DNA from 4 places in the Bradyrhizobium sp. AZCC 1721 genome. Region 4 is predicted to be linked to each of the others. Evidence: predicted binding sites of a transcription regulator. Region 4 holds the regulator's gene; each other region holds the start of a gene.

Region 1 (4,046 bases), 3.4 Mb from region 4:
TTCGCGGATCGCGCGCAGGCAGGATTTCACATAGAGCCGCGTCGGCGTCAGCAGCGCGCCGCCCAGCGTCATGACCGGCGAGAACGGCGCCGGCGCATCGAAAGCCACGCGGGATTGTGCGACGATTTTGCGGACTAGCGAAAAGCCGTTGGAATGAACACCGGATGAGGCCAATCCGATCACGGCGTCGCCCACGGCAATGTCCGCGGTCGGCAACAGCGTGCCGCGCTCGGCAGCCCCCACCGCAAAGCCTGCGAGGTCGTAATCGCCGTCCTTGTAGAGCCCCGGCATCTCGGCGGTCTCGCCGCCGATCAGGGCGCAGCCGGACTCCCGGCAGCCCTCGGCGACGCCTGCCACGATGGCCGCCGCGGCGTCGGGGTCCAACTTGCCACAGGCGAAATAGTCGAGGAAGAACAACGGTTCCGCGCCCTGCACGACGAGGTCGTTGACCGACATTGCCACCAGGTCGATGCCGATACCGCCATGCAGGCCGGTCTCGATCGCGATCTTGACCTTGGTGCCGACGCCGTCGGTCGCCGCCACCAGCACCGGATCCTTGAAACCCGCCGCCTTGAGGTCGAACAAGCCGCCAAAACCGCCGATTTCGGCATCGGCGCCAGCCCGGGCGGTGGCGCGCACCATCGGCTTGATGAGATCGACCAGGCGGTTGCCCGCATCGATATCGACGCCCGAATCCGCGTAAGTCAGCCCGTTTTTGCGGTCGTTCATGCCCAAATTCCAGTATGATGACGGCTGGTTACGAGGAATTCCGCGATCCTGCAATGGCTCGCAAGCGCTTGGCGCATATACTATGTAGATAAGAGCCGGCTGTACCCGCCAGGGGCCGGATTTAGGCCGGGAGCCGGGAAGCGACCGAGTTGAGCATTCCAAATATCATTACGCTGGGGCGCATCATTCTGGTGCCGGTCATCGTCTGGGCGATCGTTTCCAGCCAGATGGAAATCGCGTTTGCGATTTTCGTCATTGCAGGGGTCAGCGACGCCGTCGATGGCTTTCTCGCCAAGCGCTTCAACATGTCGAGTGAACTGGGCGCCCTGCTCGACCCGCTTGCCGACAAGGCACTTCTGGTTTCCATCTTCGTGGCGCTCGGCATCTGGGGTGCGGTGCCGCGCTGGCTCGTCATCCTCGTGGTGTCGCGCGACATCATGATCGTGACGGCCGTGATCGTGTCATGGCTGTTCGACAAGCCGATCCCGATGAAGCCCCTGATGGTGTCGAAGCTCAACACGGTGGCGCAGGTGGCGTTCGCGGCGCTGGTGCTGGCGTCGCTCGGTTTCAACTTCAAGCCGGCGCCCTATGACGTGATCCTGATGGGTTTTGTTACGGTCTTTACTTTGGTTTCCGTCTCGCTCTATCTCGTCGAATGGGTGCGGCACATGAGCACGATCGAAGCGCGCTAGGTTGTTCTTTTGTTTTTGCGCGTTTTTTCTCGCAAGCCGTGCCCGCCCGGATCAAGTCCGGGACAGGCTTTCGCTCGAAAGCGCTATGAAGGCCTGAAGATCCCGGCCTGGAGATTTGCGTGGTAGTTCGCGTTCAACCTCGTCAGCTTGCCTTTGCGCTGCCGCATGCGGAGAGCCTGACGCGCGACAATTTCCTCGAGGGTCCGGCCAATGAAGCCGCACTCTCGCTGATCGAAAGCTGGCCGGACTGGCCGAACCGCATCATGCTGCTGGCGGGGCCGGAGGGATCCGGCAAGAGCCATCTCGCCGCGATCTGGGCCGAACAGGCGGGCGCGCGCTCGATCTCAGCCCACGCGCTCAACGCCGCTGCCGTCCCCGGCGCACTCGCCACCGGGGCACTGGTGGTCGAGGATCTGAGGCCTGCCGACTTCGACGAACGCGCCTTGTTTCATCTGCTGAACCTGGCACGCGAGGACGGGGCGTTCGTCCTGATCACGGGACGCGTTCCACCGGCGGCGTTCGAGATCGAGCTGCGCGATCTCCGGTCGCGGCTGCGCGCCGCCCCCCTCGTGTCGCTATTGCCGCCGGATGACCTGTTGTTTCGTGGCCTGATCGTCAAATTCTGCGCGGACCGCCAATTGAGCATCGACGAGACGGTGGTGAGCTACCTCGCCACCCGAATCGAACGGTCCTATGCCGCTGCTCGCCAGGCGATCGAGCTCCTGGATACCGAGGCGCTGCGGCTCGGCCGGCCGGTCACCCGGGCGCTGGCCGCCGAACTCTTGCGCAACGCCTGATCGGGTAGCTCCTGCTGCGTCCTGCCACCTTGACGCCGGCCGTACGCGGAACATCAATGTCATTGAAACGTCATCGGCGTATCACATGCTGTGGGCCGCTTTCCCTTAAAGTCGGCCCTGCCACTAAAGTCGGCCCTGCCTTGCTCGCGATGGATCAAAGCCTTATGGAATTGGTACAAGCCGTTGAAATAAAAGAAAAAGAGCCGATTGCCGAAGCTCCGTCCGCGATCGTCACGAGCCCGGAGCGATTCATCAATCGGGAGCTATCTTGGCTGCATTTCAACCGCCGGGTGCTCGAGGAATCGGTCAATCCCGGCCATCCGTTGCTGGAACGGGTGCGATTCCTGTCGATTTCGGCCAATAACCTTGATGAATTCTTCATGGTTCGCGTCGCCGGCATCAAGGCGCAGGTCCGTGAAGGCATCGCCGAGCGCAGCCCCGATGGCTTGACGCCGTCCGAGCAGCTCACTCTCATCAACAAGACGGTTTCGGAACTGGCTTCCGATCAGCAGGCGATCTGGCGCGATCTGCGCACCACCCTGTCGGACGCCGGCATCATGCTGGTCGACGGCCACGACTTCACCAAGGCGGAGCGCGGCTGGCTCGAGGATCACTTCCTCCGCAGCATCTTCCCGCTGCTGACGCCGCTGGCGATCGATCCCGCTCACCCGTTCCCGTTCATCCCGAGCCTCGGCTTCACCATCGCGCTGCAATTGTTGCGGACTTCCGACGGCAAGGCGATGAACGCGCTGATCCGCATGCCCGGCAAGATCGACCGCTTCATCCGCATGCCCAAGGACGGCGCAGTGCACCTGATCCCGCTGGAGCAGGCCACCGGCCTGTTCATCGGCCGCCTGTTCCCCGGTTACACCGTCAAGGGCCAGGGCGCGTTTCGCATCATCCGCGACTCCGAACTCGAAATTGAGGAAGAGGCCGAGGATCTGGTCCGCGTGTTCGAGACTGCGCTGAAGCGGCGGCGGCGCGGTTCGGTGATCCGGCTGGAGATAGAAGCCAAGATGCCGGAAGCGCTGCGCACCTTCGTGCAGCAGGCGCTTTCCGCCGCCGACGACGAGGTGTTTCTGGTCGACGGCGTGCTGGCGATGAACGAGCTGTCGCAGCTCACCCGGCTCGACCGTCCCGATCTCGAATTCGTGCCTTATGTGCCGCGCCATCCCGAGCGAGTGCGCGACCACGCCGGGGACATCTTCGCGGCGATCCGGCAAAAGGACCTCATCGTCCATCATCCTTACGAATCCTTCGACGTCGTCGTGCAATTCCTGCAGCAAGCCCTCCGCGACCCCGACGTCGTTGCCATCAAGCAGACGCTCTACCGCACCTCGAGCAATTCTCCGATTGTGCGGGCGCTCGCCGAGGCCGCGGAAGCCGGCAAGTCGGTGACCGCGCTGATCGAGCTGAAAGCGCGGTTCGATGAGGAGGCCAATATCCGCTGGGCGCGCGACCTCGAACGCGCCGGCGTGCAGGTCGTGTACGGCTTTCTCGAACTGAAGACGCACGCCAAGCTGTCGATGGTGGTGCGGCGCGAGGGCGGTAACCTGACGACCTACGTCCATACCGGCACCGGCAATTATCATCCGGTCACCGCGCGCATCTATACCGACCTTTCCTATTTCACGTCGGACCCGATCATCGGCCGCGACGCGGCGCGGGTATTCAACTACATCACCGGCTATGCGGAGCCGAGCGACATCGAGCGGATGGCGGTGTCGCCTTTGACGCTACGCAAGCGCATCATCGAACACATCAAGGGCGAGACCAATCACGCAAGGCACGGCAAGCCGGGCGCGATCTGGATGAAGATGAATTCGCT
Region 2 (4,046 bases), 3.5 Mb from region 4:
TGAGGCTCGAGCGTTTGGCAGGGAAAACCGCGCTGATCAAGCCTCATTTGGTGGTTGCGAGGGCTCCTGGCCAGTCCCATATCGGCAGCGGAAGGACGGCCTTCCAATTTTGCAGCTCATCCGCGGGGACGACCCTGCCTGGTTCGGAGGGTTGTCATGGCCTGGATCGTGTTGTTCGTCGCCGGTCTCATGGAAGTGGGTTGGGCGATCGGCCTCAAATATACCGAGGGTTTCACGCGACTTGTTCCATCCGTCCTGACGCTCGCCTGCATGGCAGGGAGCATCGTCCTGCTCGGCCTTGCCTTGAAAGCGCTTCCGATCGGAACCGCCTACGCGGTATGGACCGGCATCGGCGCGGTCGGAACGGCCATCCTGGGCATCGCGCTGTTCGGCGAACCCGCGACCGCCGCCCGCCTCGCCTGCATCGGACTGATCGTGGCCGGCATCGTCGGGCTTAAACTCGTCACCGGATCAGCGTAGCAACAGCACGGCCCAATAGGTCAGCGCCGCGATAATCGCCGACGCCGGAATGGTGATCACCCAGGCATACACGATCGAACTCGCGACGTTCCAGCGCACCGCCGAGACCCGCCGCGCCGCGCCGACGCCGACGATGGAGCCAGTAATGGTGTGGGTCGTGGATACGGGAACCCCGAGATAGGTCGCCATGAACAGGGTCGCAGCTCCACCGGTTTCGGCGCAAAAGCCCTGCATCGGCGTCAATTTCGTGATCCGCAATCCCATGGTGCGGACGATCCGCCAGCCCCCCATCAACGTGCCGAGCCCCATCGCCGCCTGGCAGGAAATCACGACCCAGAACGGGATGGCAAAATCCGCCCCGAGGTGGCCTTGCGAATACAAAAGCACCGCGATGATGCCCATGGTCTTTTGCGCGTCGTTGCCGCCATGGCCGAGCGAATAGAGCGATGCCGAGACGAATTGCAGGATGCGGAAGGCGCGGTCCACCGCAAACGGCGTCGAGCGCACCGACAGCCAGGACACGATCGCAACCAGCACCAGCGCTAGCAGAAACCCGACCAGCGGCGACAACACGATCGCCAGCAGCGTTTTTGACAGGCCGCTCCAGACCGCCGCGGAAATCCCGGCCTTGGCCACGCCTGCGCCGACCAATCCGCCGATCAACGCGTGCGAACTCGAGGATGGAATGCCGAGCCCCCAGGTAATCAGGTTCCAGACAATGGCCCCGACCAGCGCAGCGAAGATCACAGCCGCATCGACGACGTCGGGCTCGATGATCCCCTTGCCGATCGTGTTGGCGACATGCAGCCCGAAGACGAGAAAGGCGATGAAATTGAAGAAAGCCGCCCAGAACACCGCATAATGCGGGCGCAGCACGCGAGTCGACACGATCGTCGCGATCGAATTGGCGGCGTCGTGCAGGCCGTTGAGGAAATCGAACAGCAGTGCGACCGCGATCAGGAAGATCAGAATCGGTAGGCCAAGCGTGGCGTCCACTGAATTGGCCCTGCCCTATACCTGTTCGATCACGATCGAGTTGATCTCGTTGGCGACGTCGTCGAAGCGATCGGATACTTTTTCGAGATGCTTGTAGATCTCGGCGCCGACGACGAAGTCCATCGAATTGCCGTTGCGGTGCTTGAGAAACAGTTCCTTCAAGCCGATGTCGTGAAGATCGTCGATACGGCCCTCCAGCTTTCCGATTTCCTCGGTGATGGCGGTCAGCATCGCGACGTTGTTGCCGATCGACTGCATCAGCGGGATCGCGCGGCTGACGAGATTGGCGCACTCGACCAACAGCGTGGCTATTTCGCGCATCGGAGGCTCGAACGTTCGGACCTCGAACAGCACCACCGCCTTCGCGGTCTGCTGCATCTGGTCGATCGCGTCGTCCATCGACGTGATCAGATTCTTGATGTCGCCGCGGTCGAACGGGGTAATGAAGGTGCGGCGGACCGCGGTCAGGACCTCGCGGGTGATTCCGTCGGCGTCGTGTTCGAACTGATTGACTCGCTGGCAGAATACCGGCGTCTCGTCGCCGCCGCGCATCATGTCCTGCAACGCCAGCGCGCCCTGCACGACCGTCTGGGCGTGGCGGGCAAATAGGTCAAAAAACCGCTCCTCTTTGGGCAAAAAGGCACGAAACCAGCGCAGCATGGGTATTTTTTCCGTCGTTCAGAAACAGCCGCGGAGCGCGCTGTCACAAAACTGTCATAGATCATTCGAGGGAAAAGCGCGCGACGTCCGGCCCCAGGAACCGGGTCATCCACCACTTTGTGGAGCCGAAAAACTGCGCCCAAACCGCCGTTTTTAGAGGGATCGGCGGAAATAATGCGCGATCTCGCCGATGATGCCTCGGCGGAACGTCAACACGCAGGCCACGAAGATGACGCCCTGGATCACCGTCACCCATTGGCCGAAGCCGGCCAGATATTGCTGCATGGCAATGATAACGAAGGCCCCAACGACCGGACCGAACACCGTGCCGAGGCCGCCGACCAGCGTCATCAGCACGATTTCACCCGACATCGTCCAGTGCACGTCGGTGAGGGAGGCGTTCTGCGCCACGAACACCTTCAGCGAACCCGCAAAGCCCGCAATCGTTCCGGAGAGGATGAAAGCGAGCAGCTTGTACTGGTCAGTCTTGTAGCCCAGCGAGATCGCGCGCGGCTCGTTTTCGCGAATGGCTTTCAAGACCTCGCCGAACGGCGAGTTGATGGTGCGGTAGATCAGGAGGAAGCCGCCGAGGAATCCGGCAAGCACCACGTAGTAAAGCACCGTGGGCTTGGCGAGATTGAATATTCCAAACAGATAGCCCTGCGGAATACCCTGGATGCCGTCCTCGCCATGCGTGAACGGTGCCTGCAGATAGATGAAATACAGGAGCTGCGAGAGCGCCAGCGTGATCATCGAAAAGTAGATGCCCTGGCGACGGATCGAGATGAAGCCGGTGACGACGGAAAGCGCGGCGGCGCCGGCGACACCGACCAGAATTCCGACTTCCGGCGTTACACCCCAGACCTTGAGCGCATGCGCCGAGCAGTAGCCCGCGGTCCCCAGAAACATGGCGTGGCCGAACGACAGCAGGCCGCCATAGCCGATCAGGAGGTTGAAAGCGCAAGCAAGCAGCGCGAAGCACAGCGCCTGCATCACGAAGAACGGATAGATGCCCGTCAGGGGTACGAGCCCCAGCAGCACCGCCATCCCGGCGAACACGATCATTTCGTCGCGCATCGCTTGCGGCGTTATCGGCAGTGTGTCGTCAGTCAATGTGCTCATGTCAGGCAGCCCGTCCAGTCAGTCCCGTTGGCTTCAGCAGCAACACCAGCACCATCAGGACGAACACCACGGTGTTGGAAGCTTCGGGATAAAAATACTTGGTCAGTCCCTCGATTACGCCGAGCGCAAATCCGGTGATGATCGATCCCATGATCGATCCCATACCGCCAATCACCACCACCGCGAACACGACGATGATCAGGTCCGCGCCCATCAATGGCCGGACCTGGTTGATCGGCGCGGACAATACGCCGGCCAGCGCCGCCAAGCCGACGCCGAGGCCGTAGGTCAGCGTGATCATCCGCGGCACGTTGATGCCGAATGCGCGTACCAGGGTTGGGTTTTCAGTCGCCGCACGCAGATTGGCGCCGAGCCGGGTCTTCTCGATCAGGAACCAGGTCGCAAGGCACACCACGAGCGAGAAGACGACGACCCAGCCGCGGTAGATCGGCAGGAACATGAATCCGAGATTCATGCCGCCCTGTAATCCGCGGAACCCGCCGACCTCCGGATAATCAGGAATCGCGTACGGCAGGCCGGACGAGCCGAAGTAATTCTGGAACACGCCCTGCACGATCAGCGCGATGCCGAACGTCAACAACAGCCCGTAGAGGTGGTCGAGACCGGCCAGCCATTGCAGCATGGTCCGTTCGAGGATCATGCCGAAGATGCCGACGACAATCGGCGCGATGATCAGGGCCCACCAGTATCCAATCCCCGTGAGATGCAGCAGAAAATATGCGCAGAACGCGCCCATCATGTAGAGCGCGCCATGGGCGAAATTGATG
Region 3 (4,046 bases), 5.3 Mb from region 4:
TATTCGATCGCGAGCCGCTCCGGGCGGACGTCGATCGCGATTTTCCTGCTGGCCGGCATTGCCATTGCCGCGATCGCCAATGCCGGCATCGGCCTTCTCGTGTTCATCGCCGACGATCGCCAGTTGCGCGACATCACGTTCTGGCTATTGGGCTCGCTGAGTGGCGCGACCTGGCCCAAGCTCGCCACGCTGGCGCCGGTGCTGGGATGTGCCGCGATCGCCTGCCTCTCGATCGCGCGTGGACTCGACGTGCTGGTGCTGGGCGAGGCCGAGGCGTTCCATAGCGGTGTCGATGTCGAACGACTGAAGCGGATTTCGATCGTGCTGGTGTCGGCGATGACGGGCGTGGCCGTTTCGGTCTGCGGCGTCGTCGGCTTTATCGGCATCGTGGTGCCGCATCTGTTGCGGCTGGTGATCGGGCCGGCGCACCGGTTGCTGTTACCCGCTTCCATGCTGCTGGGCGCGGTGCTGCTGGTGGGCGCCGATACGCTGGCCCGCACCATCGTGGCGCCCGCGGAAATGCCGATCGGCATCCTGACCGCAGCAATCGGTGCGCCGTTCTTTCTGGCGATGCTGCTCCGCCAGCGCGGGCTGGTTTCGCTATGACCGCCGTTCTCGAAGCGCAGTCGGTTTCAATGGTCGTTGGCGGCGCCACGCTGGTCGATGGCATCGATCTTTGCGTTGCCCCCGGCGAGATGGTCGCGATTGTCGGCCCCAACGGCGCCGGCAAATCGACGCTGCTGCGGATGCTGTCAGGCGATCTCCGCCCGACGCGCGGCCAGATCAGCCTGAAGCAGCGCGACATCCAAAGCTATCCGCCGCGCCTTCTCGCCTTCCACCGCGCGATGCTGTCGCAGCATGTCAACGTCACCTTCCCGTTCACGGTCGAGGAGATCGTCCATATGGGCGCGGGTGACGCCGGCCGCGCCGCCGCGCAGCGGCTGGTCGATGCGGCACTCGGCGAGGTCGATCTGGCGCATTTCAGCCAACGGCAATTACCGACGCTCTCGGGCGGCGAACAGCAGCGCGCGCATTTCGCCCGCGTGCTGGTGCAGCTCGCCTGCGGCGAGACGCAGCATGGGCCGGGGCTCTTGCTGCTGGACGAGCCGACCTCGAGCCTCGACATGCGCCACCAGATCGACCTGGTGGAGACGGCGAAGCGGCGCGCGCAGAACGGCACGGCCGTTATCGCCGTGCTGCATGACCTCAATCTCGCCATGCGGTTCGCCGACCGCATCGTGCTGTTGCATCGGGGTAAGCTCGCCGTCGATGGCGGCCGCAGCGATGCGATCACGGCCGAGACCATCCGCCGGATTTTTGAGGTCGACGTGAAGATCGACTATACCGACGCCGGCGTGCCGTTCCTGCTGCCGCAAACCATGCGGCCGGCTGCGGCGCAGTAACACCGAAACCGCAGCCTTATCCAACGCCGTTACGCGGCTTTCACAAAACTGTCAGCCGGTTGTAACAGCCGCTGCGCAAGACACACCGCATCGCCATTCAACAGGAGATCCGCCATGCGCGTGTCATTGCTCTGCTCCGTCGCGTCCATGTTTCTGGCCGGCGCCGCCTTCGCTCAAGGTGAAGGCGAGTTTCCCGCCACGCTGAAGGGCCACGCCGTGCTGCCGGCGCAGACCTTTATCGACGCGCCCGCTGATGCGCCAGACGATCTCAAGACATCAGGCAAATACACCACCGGCCGCCGCGTCGACGCCGCGGGCACCGTGATGGGCAAGTCCTACGAACGCCCGACCGGCGTTTCGCTGCCGTTCAAGGGCCAGCCGCTGCAGGGCCATTCCGGCATCAAGGTGATGCCGGACGGCTCGTTCTGGGTGCTCACCGACAACGGCATGGGCTCGCGCTACAACTCGGCCGACTCCATGCTGTATCTGAACCGGCACAAGATCGACTGGGCGAGCGGCAAGATCGAGCGACAGGAAACCGTCTTCCTGCACGATCCCGACAAGAAGGTGTCGTTCCGCATCCTCCATGAGGACACCGCCAAGCGCTATCTTACCGGCGCCGATTTCGACACCGAAGGTTTTCAGATCATCGGCGACACCTTCTGGATCGGCGACGAGTTCGGGCCCTATGTGCTGAAGGCCGACAAGACCGGCAAGGTCCTGGCGGTGTTCGAAACAACCGCCGACGGCAAGCCGGTGCGCTCGCCCGATCATTGGTCGGTGCAGTCGCCTGCCGCTCCAGGCGCGAGCTACACCACCGTCAACCTCCGCCGTTCCAAGGGCTATGAAGGTTTTGCCGGCTCGAAGGACGGCAAGTTCCTCTATGGCCTGCTGGAGGGCCCGCTGTGGGATGCCGAGAAGAAGGACTTTGAAAAGGTCGACGGCAAGGAGGCCGCGCGGATCCTCGAATTCGACGTCGCGACCGAGAAATTCACCGGCCGCTATTGGCACTATGTGTTCGAGCAGAACGGCCACGCCATCGGCGATTTCAACATGATCAACGCCTCAAACGGCCTGATCATCGAGCGCGACAATGGCGAAGGCACCGCCGACAAGGCCTGCCCGGCCGGTCAGCGCGGCGAGAACTGCTTTGCGGACCTCGCCAAATTCAAGCGCGTCTACAAGATCGAGCTCTCCGACGCCAATGTCGGCAAGCCGGTGCGCAAGGTCGCCTATGTCGACCTGATGAAGATCAAGGATCCCGACAAGAAGGCGCGCAAACCGCTCAATGATGGCGTGCTGACCTTTCCGTTCTTCACCATCGAGAACGTCGAGCGCGTCGACGAGACGCACATCATCGTTGGCAACGACAACAATCTGCCATTCTCGTCGAGCCGCGATCCCAACAAGGCCGACGACAACGAGTTCGTGCTGCTGGAGGTGGCGGAATTCTTGAAGGCGAAGTAAGACGAAGCCTCCCCTTCATTGCGAGGAGCAAAAGCGACGAAGCAATCCATCTATCCCCGCGCGGAGATATGGATTGCTTCGCTTCGCTCGCAATGACGGCCCCTTTCGCGGCCAGACAGCCTCAGCCCGCCGGCACCATCACCACGCCCTTGTCCTTGGGCCAGCGTATGCGCCACGCGAAGTTGATATCCCTCACCTCGCCCGGCTTGGCCTCGAACGCCCATTCCAGCACGCCGCGTCTGTCGCGGATGTTGCTTGCGGTCGGCGGCGTCGTGGACGGCAGCATTTCGACCTGGATCTCCTCATTCTCGCTGACCGGCAACTGGTCCACGATCGCAATCCGGATCGGGAAATCATGGCCGTTGCGCACGGCGGTCTTGAACGCGCGCTCATCGGTCTTCGAGGTCGTCACGATCAGGCCGGCCGATCCCTCGTTGCGCTTGAGAACCGCGCGTTCGATCTTGATCTTGTCGTCGGCGCCGAAGCCGAGCTGCACGGTCTCGTCCTTGGCCGCGGCGGCCATCTGCCCGCGGCCGACAAAGACGCCGTCGCGGTAGATCGAGACGCGTCCCGGCAATAGCGGCGCGTCCTCGTTCTGCTTGAAGTTCGCTTCGAGGAACGCGGTCGGGTCCTTCACCGGTGCAGCGCGGACCGCGAGATCGGGCGCGAGCGTTACGCTAGAGACGCGCAGGCTCTTGGCGCCTTCGCTGGCACCGAGGCTGACGCGGCCGGGAATTTTGAACACCACCTGGAAGCCGCTGACATCAGCCGTGGCCTGCTGTTCGTCGGCACGTTCGGCGAGGGATTCCGCCACCTTAGCGGCAGGCGCCTGCGCCGAGCGGAACCTATTATCTATCGCACCGCTGACGGACGCCTGAGGCCGCGGCGGTTGCGGATACTGCACGATCAGCGGATTGAGTTCGGGCGCGCTGCCGCCGCGCGCGGTTCGCACGGTGGAGACACTGAGCGCGACATTGGACCAGTCCTCGCCGGTGGCCTGCGTGATTTCGGCGCGGCGCACCAGTTCGAGCGCGGGCTTGCGGTCTTTTGCGCCGGTATCGAGACGGGCATCATAGAGCGGCGTCCAGCGCGCACTGCGCACCGCATAGGTCACCCGCAGCGTCGCCTTGGTCGCTGCAGCCGCCGCGAGCTCGATCCGCACTTCCAGCTTGCTCG
Region 4 (4,046 bases):
CGGCATGGTGTTCCAGAAGCCGACGCCGTTCCCGATGACGATCTACGAGAACATCGCCTTCGGTATCCGTCTCTACGAGAAGATCTCCAAGTCGGAGATGGACGGCCGGGTCGAGAAGGCGCTGCGCGGCGGCGCCCTGTGGAACGAGGTCAAGGACAAGCTCAATGCAAGCGGCCTCTCGCTGTCCGGCGGCCAGCAGCAGCGGCTCTGCATCGCGCGCACCGTTGCGGTCAGGCCCGAGGTGATCCTGTTCGACGAGCCCTGCTCGGCGCTCGATCCGATCTCGACCGCCAAGATCGAGGAACTGATCCAGGAACTGGCAGAGGACTACACCATCGCCATCGTCACCCATAATATGCAGCAGGCGGCGCGCGTCTCGGACAAGACCGCCTTCATGTATCTCGGCGAGCTGGTCGAATTCGACGACACCAACAAGATTTTCACCTCGCCGCGCGATCGACGTACCCAGGACTACATCACGGGGCGGTTTGGTTAAGGAGATAACAGATGGCTTCTGAGCACACCGCCAAGGCGTTTGACAGCGACCTCCAGGAATTGACGCGTCTGGTCGCCGAGATGGGCGGCCTTGCTGAGCGCATGATCACCGAATCCGTCGACGCGCTGGTCCGCCGCGACGTCGCGCTCGGCAAGCACGTCGTCGCCACCGACGTCGAGATCGACCGCCTGCAGCATCTGATCGAGGAGCGCGCGGTGCTGACCATCGCCCGCCGCCAGCCGATGGCGATCGATCTGCGCGAGATCGTCGGCGCGATGCGGGTTGCCACCGATCTGGAGCGGATCGGCGACCTCGCCAAGAACATGGGCAAGCGCGTCGCGGCGCTGGAGAACGATTTCCAGCCGCTGAAACTGATGCGCGGCCTCGAGCACATGACCGATCTGGTACAATCGCAGGTCAAGTCGGTGCTGGACGCCTATGCCGCGCACGATCTGCCGGCGGCGATGGCGGTGTGGAAGGGCGACGAGGAAGTCGACGCCATCTGCACCTCGCTGTTCCGCGAACTCCTCACCTACATGATGGAGGATCCGCGCAACATCTCGTTCTGCATCCACCTGATGTTCTGCGCCAAGAATATCGAGCGGATCGGCGACCACGCAACCAACATCGCCGAAACCGTGTTCTACATGATCGAGGGTCAGCAGATGCTCGACAAGCGCCCGAAGGGCGACATGACGACGTTTGCCACGACCGTCTCCAACACTTGAGGAAAGCAGAATGAGCGCGCGCATTATGGTGGTCGAGGACGAGGAAGCGTTGACCACGCTGTTGCGCTACAACCTCGACGCTGAAGGCTATGAGGTCGAGACCGTCGGCCGCGGCGACGATGCGGATACGCGGCTGAAGGAGCGCGTGCCCGATCTCGTCGTGCTCGACTGGATGCTGCCGGGCCTCTCCGGCATCGAGCTGTGCCGCCGTTTGAGAGCGCGCCCCGAAACCAAGCAATTGCCGATCATCATGCTGACCGCGCGCGGCGAGGAGAGCGAGCGGGTGCGGGGGCTTGCGACCGGCGCCGACGATTACATCGTCAAGCCGTTCTCGGTGCCGGAACTGCTGGCGCGCGTAAAGGGCCTGCTGCGGCGGGCGAGCCCCGAGCGGCTCGCCACCGTGCTGACCTATGGCGATATCGAACTCGATCGCGAAAAACGCCGCGTCGCGCGCTCGGGCCGCCAGATCGATCTCGGCCCGACCGAGTACCGCCTGCTCGAATTTTTCCTCGAGCACCCCGGCCGCGTCTTCAGCCGCGAGCAGTTGCTCGACAGCGTCTGGGGCCGCGACATCTATATCGACGAGCGCACCGTCGACGTCCATATCGGCCGCTTGCGCAAACTGCTCAACCCCGGCCGCGAGCAGGATCCGATCCGCACCGTCCGCGGCGCAGGTTACGCGCTGGATGACCGGTTTGCGAAGGTGGAGCCGTAGCTGCGTCCGCTGCTATTTCCGCAAGCCCCGCCGTCGTCCCCGCGAACGCGGGGACCGATAACCACAAATCTCGATTGTTGAAACGTGCTGGAGCTCCAGCTCAGCGTAACCACAGACACCTGTGGTTATGGGTCCCTGCGTTCGCAGGGACGACAAGTTGAGATAATGGTGCGCGCCCCTTACCGCGTCTGCTTCGGCTGCTGCCTGCGCCGATCGGCAGCGGGCTGGTAGGCGATGCGCGAGTGGTGGGCGCAATAGGGCAGGCCCGTGAGCGCCTTGCCGCCGCAGAAGAAGAATTCCGGGCTCGAGGGATCGCCGACCGGCCAGTGGCAGGTGGCCTCGTTCAGTTCGAGCAGCGACAGCCGCTGGCTCATCGGCACGACGTTGTCGAAGGCGATCGGATCCGGCTCCATCTCGACTTCGAAGGCGTGTGCCAGCGCGGTGTTGCCGCGCGAGACCGGACGCGACACCCGCATCATCGGCTGGGCGGGGCGTGCCTTGCGCTGCCGCGGGGCGGCCGAGGAGGGGCTCTTGGCACGGCCGGAAAGGCCCAGCCGGTGCACTTTGCCGATTACGGCGTTTCGCGTCACATTCCCGAGTTCCGCGGCGATCTGGCTCGCCGACAATCCGGCTTCCCAGAGCTTCTTAAGCTGTTCGACGCGATCGTCGGACCAGGTCAAAACCGTCATCGTAATCTTCCCTTCGCATCGCGCCGGCCAATCGGGGGCAGCGCTGGCGAGTCATTCGTCTCAAAAATCCCTGCGGTCAGAATCCCTTAGCCCTCGCCGGACGCGCTAACCGCGCCGAACGTTTACGCCTGTACAAAATGGACTCTTAGGGATCAGAACTGCCGCACGAGATGTCGTACCCGACAGCCCAAACGCTACAATATGGCGTGACTCGGGCGCAAGAGTCCGGGCCCGAACGTCCACATGTTCTGACATCTAGGCATTTCACTGCGTGTTTTCCACCACACCGCAATCTTACGGATTTCAGCATCTTGCACTGCAGGAAAGGCGGCTCCGTGGCGTGTTGACAGCGCCCCACGCCCACATAGAATGCCTCTCACGTGCCGCCCTTAAGAGGCGGCACGTTTCGTTTTCGCAAGACCGGCTGTTGCCGCGTTCGCGCCAATGCACGCCCGCGGCAGGTCTCAAAGGCAGGTCTCAAACCTCAGTGATTGCCATGACCAATAGCGCCACGTCGCATCTGCTCCCGGTCTTCGCCAGGGTCGATCTCGGCTTCGAACGCGGCGAGGGCTGCTGGCTGACCGCCACCAATGGCGAGCGCTATTTGGACTTCACCTCGGGCGTCGCGGTGAATGCGCTCGGTCACTGCCATCCGCACCTGATCGCGGCGCTGCAGGAGCAGTCGACGAAACTCTGGCACATGTCGAACCTGTTCAAGTCGCCGGATGGCGAGAAGCTCGCCGCGCGGCTTTGCGAGCAGAGCTTTGCCGACCTCGTGTTCTTCTGCAATTCCGGCGCCGAGGCGATGGAAGGCGTGATCAAGGTCGTGCGCCGCTATCAATTCTCCAAAGGCCATCCCGAGCGCTATCGTCTCGTCACCTTCGAGGGCGCATTCCACGGCCGCACCCTGGGCACGCTCGCAGCAACCGGCTCCGCCAAATATCTCGAAGGCTTTGGGCCGCCGATGGACGGTTTCGACCAGGTGCCGCATGGCGATCTCGAAGCGGTCAAGAAAGCGATCGGCCCGCAGACCGCGGGCATCCTGATCGAGCCGGTGCAGGGCGAGGGCGGCGTGCGCTCGGCGCCGCAGTCTTTCTTCAAGGCGCTGCGCCAGCTCTGCGACGAGAAGGGCCTGTTGCTCGCGTTCGACGAGGTGCAGACCGGCATGGGCCGCACCGGCGATCTCTTCGCCTATAAGCGCGTCGGCGTGACACCGGATGTGATGTCGCTGGCCAAAGCGTTGGGCGGCGGCTTCCCGATCGGCGCGGTGCTGGCGACGGCGGAAGCCGCAAGCGGCATGACGCCGGGCTCGCACGGCTCGACCTTCGGCGGCAATCCGCTGGCGATCGCTGCGGCGAATGCCGTGCTCGACGTGATGCTGGAGCCGGGCTTCTTCGATCACGTGCAGAAGATGTCGC

Evidence for each region. Region 4 encodes PhoB, which activates phosphate uptake and scavenging genes when phosphate is short. Its sites were predicted from a motif close to TGTCATNNANCTGTCAT; they were not measured.
Region 1: V1273_RS15850 (RNA degradosome polyphosphate kinase) is a predicted target of PhoB. The motif match lies at 2,276-2,292, and genes of this name have one in related genera.
Region 2: V1273_RS15185 (DUF47 domain-containing protein) is a predicted target of PhoB. The motif match lies at 2,178-2,194, and genes of this name have one in related genera.
Region 3: V1273_RS06800 (esterase-like activity of phytase family protein) is a predicted target of PhoB. The motif match lies at 1,442-1,458, and genes of this name have one in related genera.

Annotation. Positions count from the first base shown of each region.
Region 1 is NZ_JAZHSB010000001.1:3,343,405-3,347,450, reverse strand. It holds gene purM (phosphoribosylformylglycinamidine cyclo-ligase) at 1-729, opposite strand, end outside; gene V1273_RS15860 (CDP-alcohol phosphatidyltransferase family protein) at 879-1,421, shown strand; gene V1273_RS15855 (chromosomal replication initiator DnaA) at 1,541-2,218, shown strand; gene V1273_RS15850 (RNA degradosome polyphosphate kinase) at 2,383-4,046, shown strand, end outside.
Region 2 is NZ_JAZHSB010000001.1:3,214,450-3,218,495, reverse strand. It holds gene V1273_RS15200 (peptide chain release factor 3) at 1-1, opposite strand, end outside; gene sugE (quaternary ammonium compound efflux SMR transporter SugE) at 157-480, shown strand; gene V1273_RS15190 (inorganic phosphate transporter) at 472-1,476, opposite strand; gene V1273_RS15185 (DUF47 domain-containing protein) at 1,492-2,136, opposite strand; gene V1273_RS15180 (branched-chain amino acid ABC transporter permease) at 2,290-3,258, opposite strand; gene V1273_RS15175 (branched-chain amino acid ABC transporter permease) at 3,260-4,046, opposite strand, start outside.
Region 3 is NZ_JAZHSB010000001.1:1,395,260-1,399,305, reverse strand. It holds gene V1273_RS06810 (FecCD family ABC transporter permease) at 1-606, shown strand, start outside; gene V1273_RS06805 (heme ABC transporter ATP-binding protein) at 603-1,403, shown strand; gene V1273_RS06800 (esterase-like activity of phytase family protein) at 1,518-2,870, shown strand; gene V1273_RS06795 (mucoidy inhibitor MuiA family protein) at 2,992-4,046, opposite strand, start outside.
Region 4 is NZ_JAZHSB010000001.1:6,724,879-6,728,924, reverse strand. It holds gene pstB (phosphate ABC transporter ATP-binding protein PstB) at 1-496, shown strand, start outside; gene phoU (phosphate signaling complex protein PhoU) at 508-1,224, shown strand; gene phoB (phosphate regulon transcriptional regulator PhoB) at 1,235-1,939, shown strand; gene V1273_RS32110 (GcrA family cell cycle regulator) at 2,119-2,628, opposite strand; gene V1273_RS32105 (aspartate aminotransferase family protein) at 3,125-4,046, shown strand, end outside.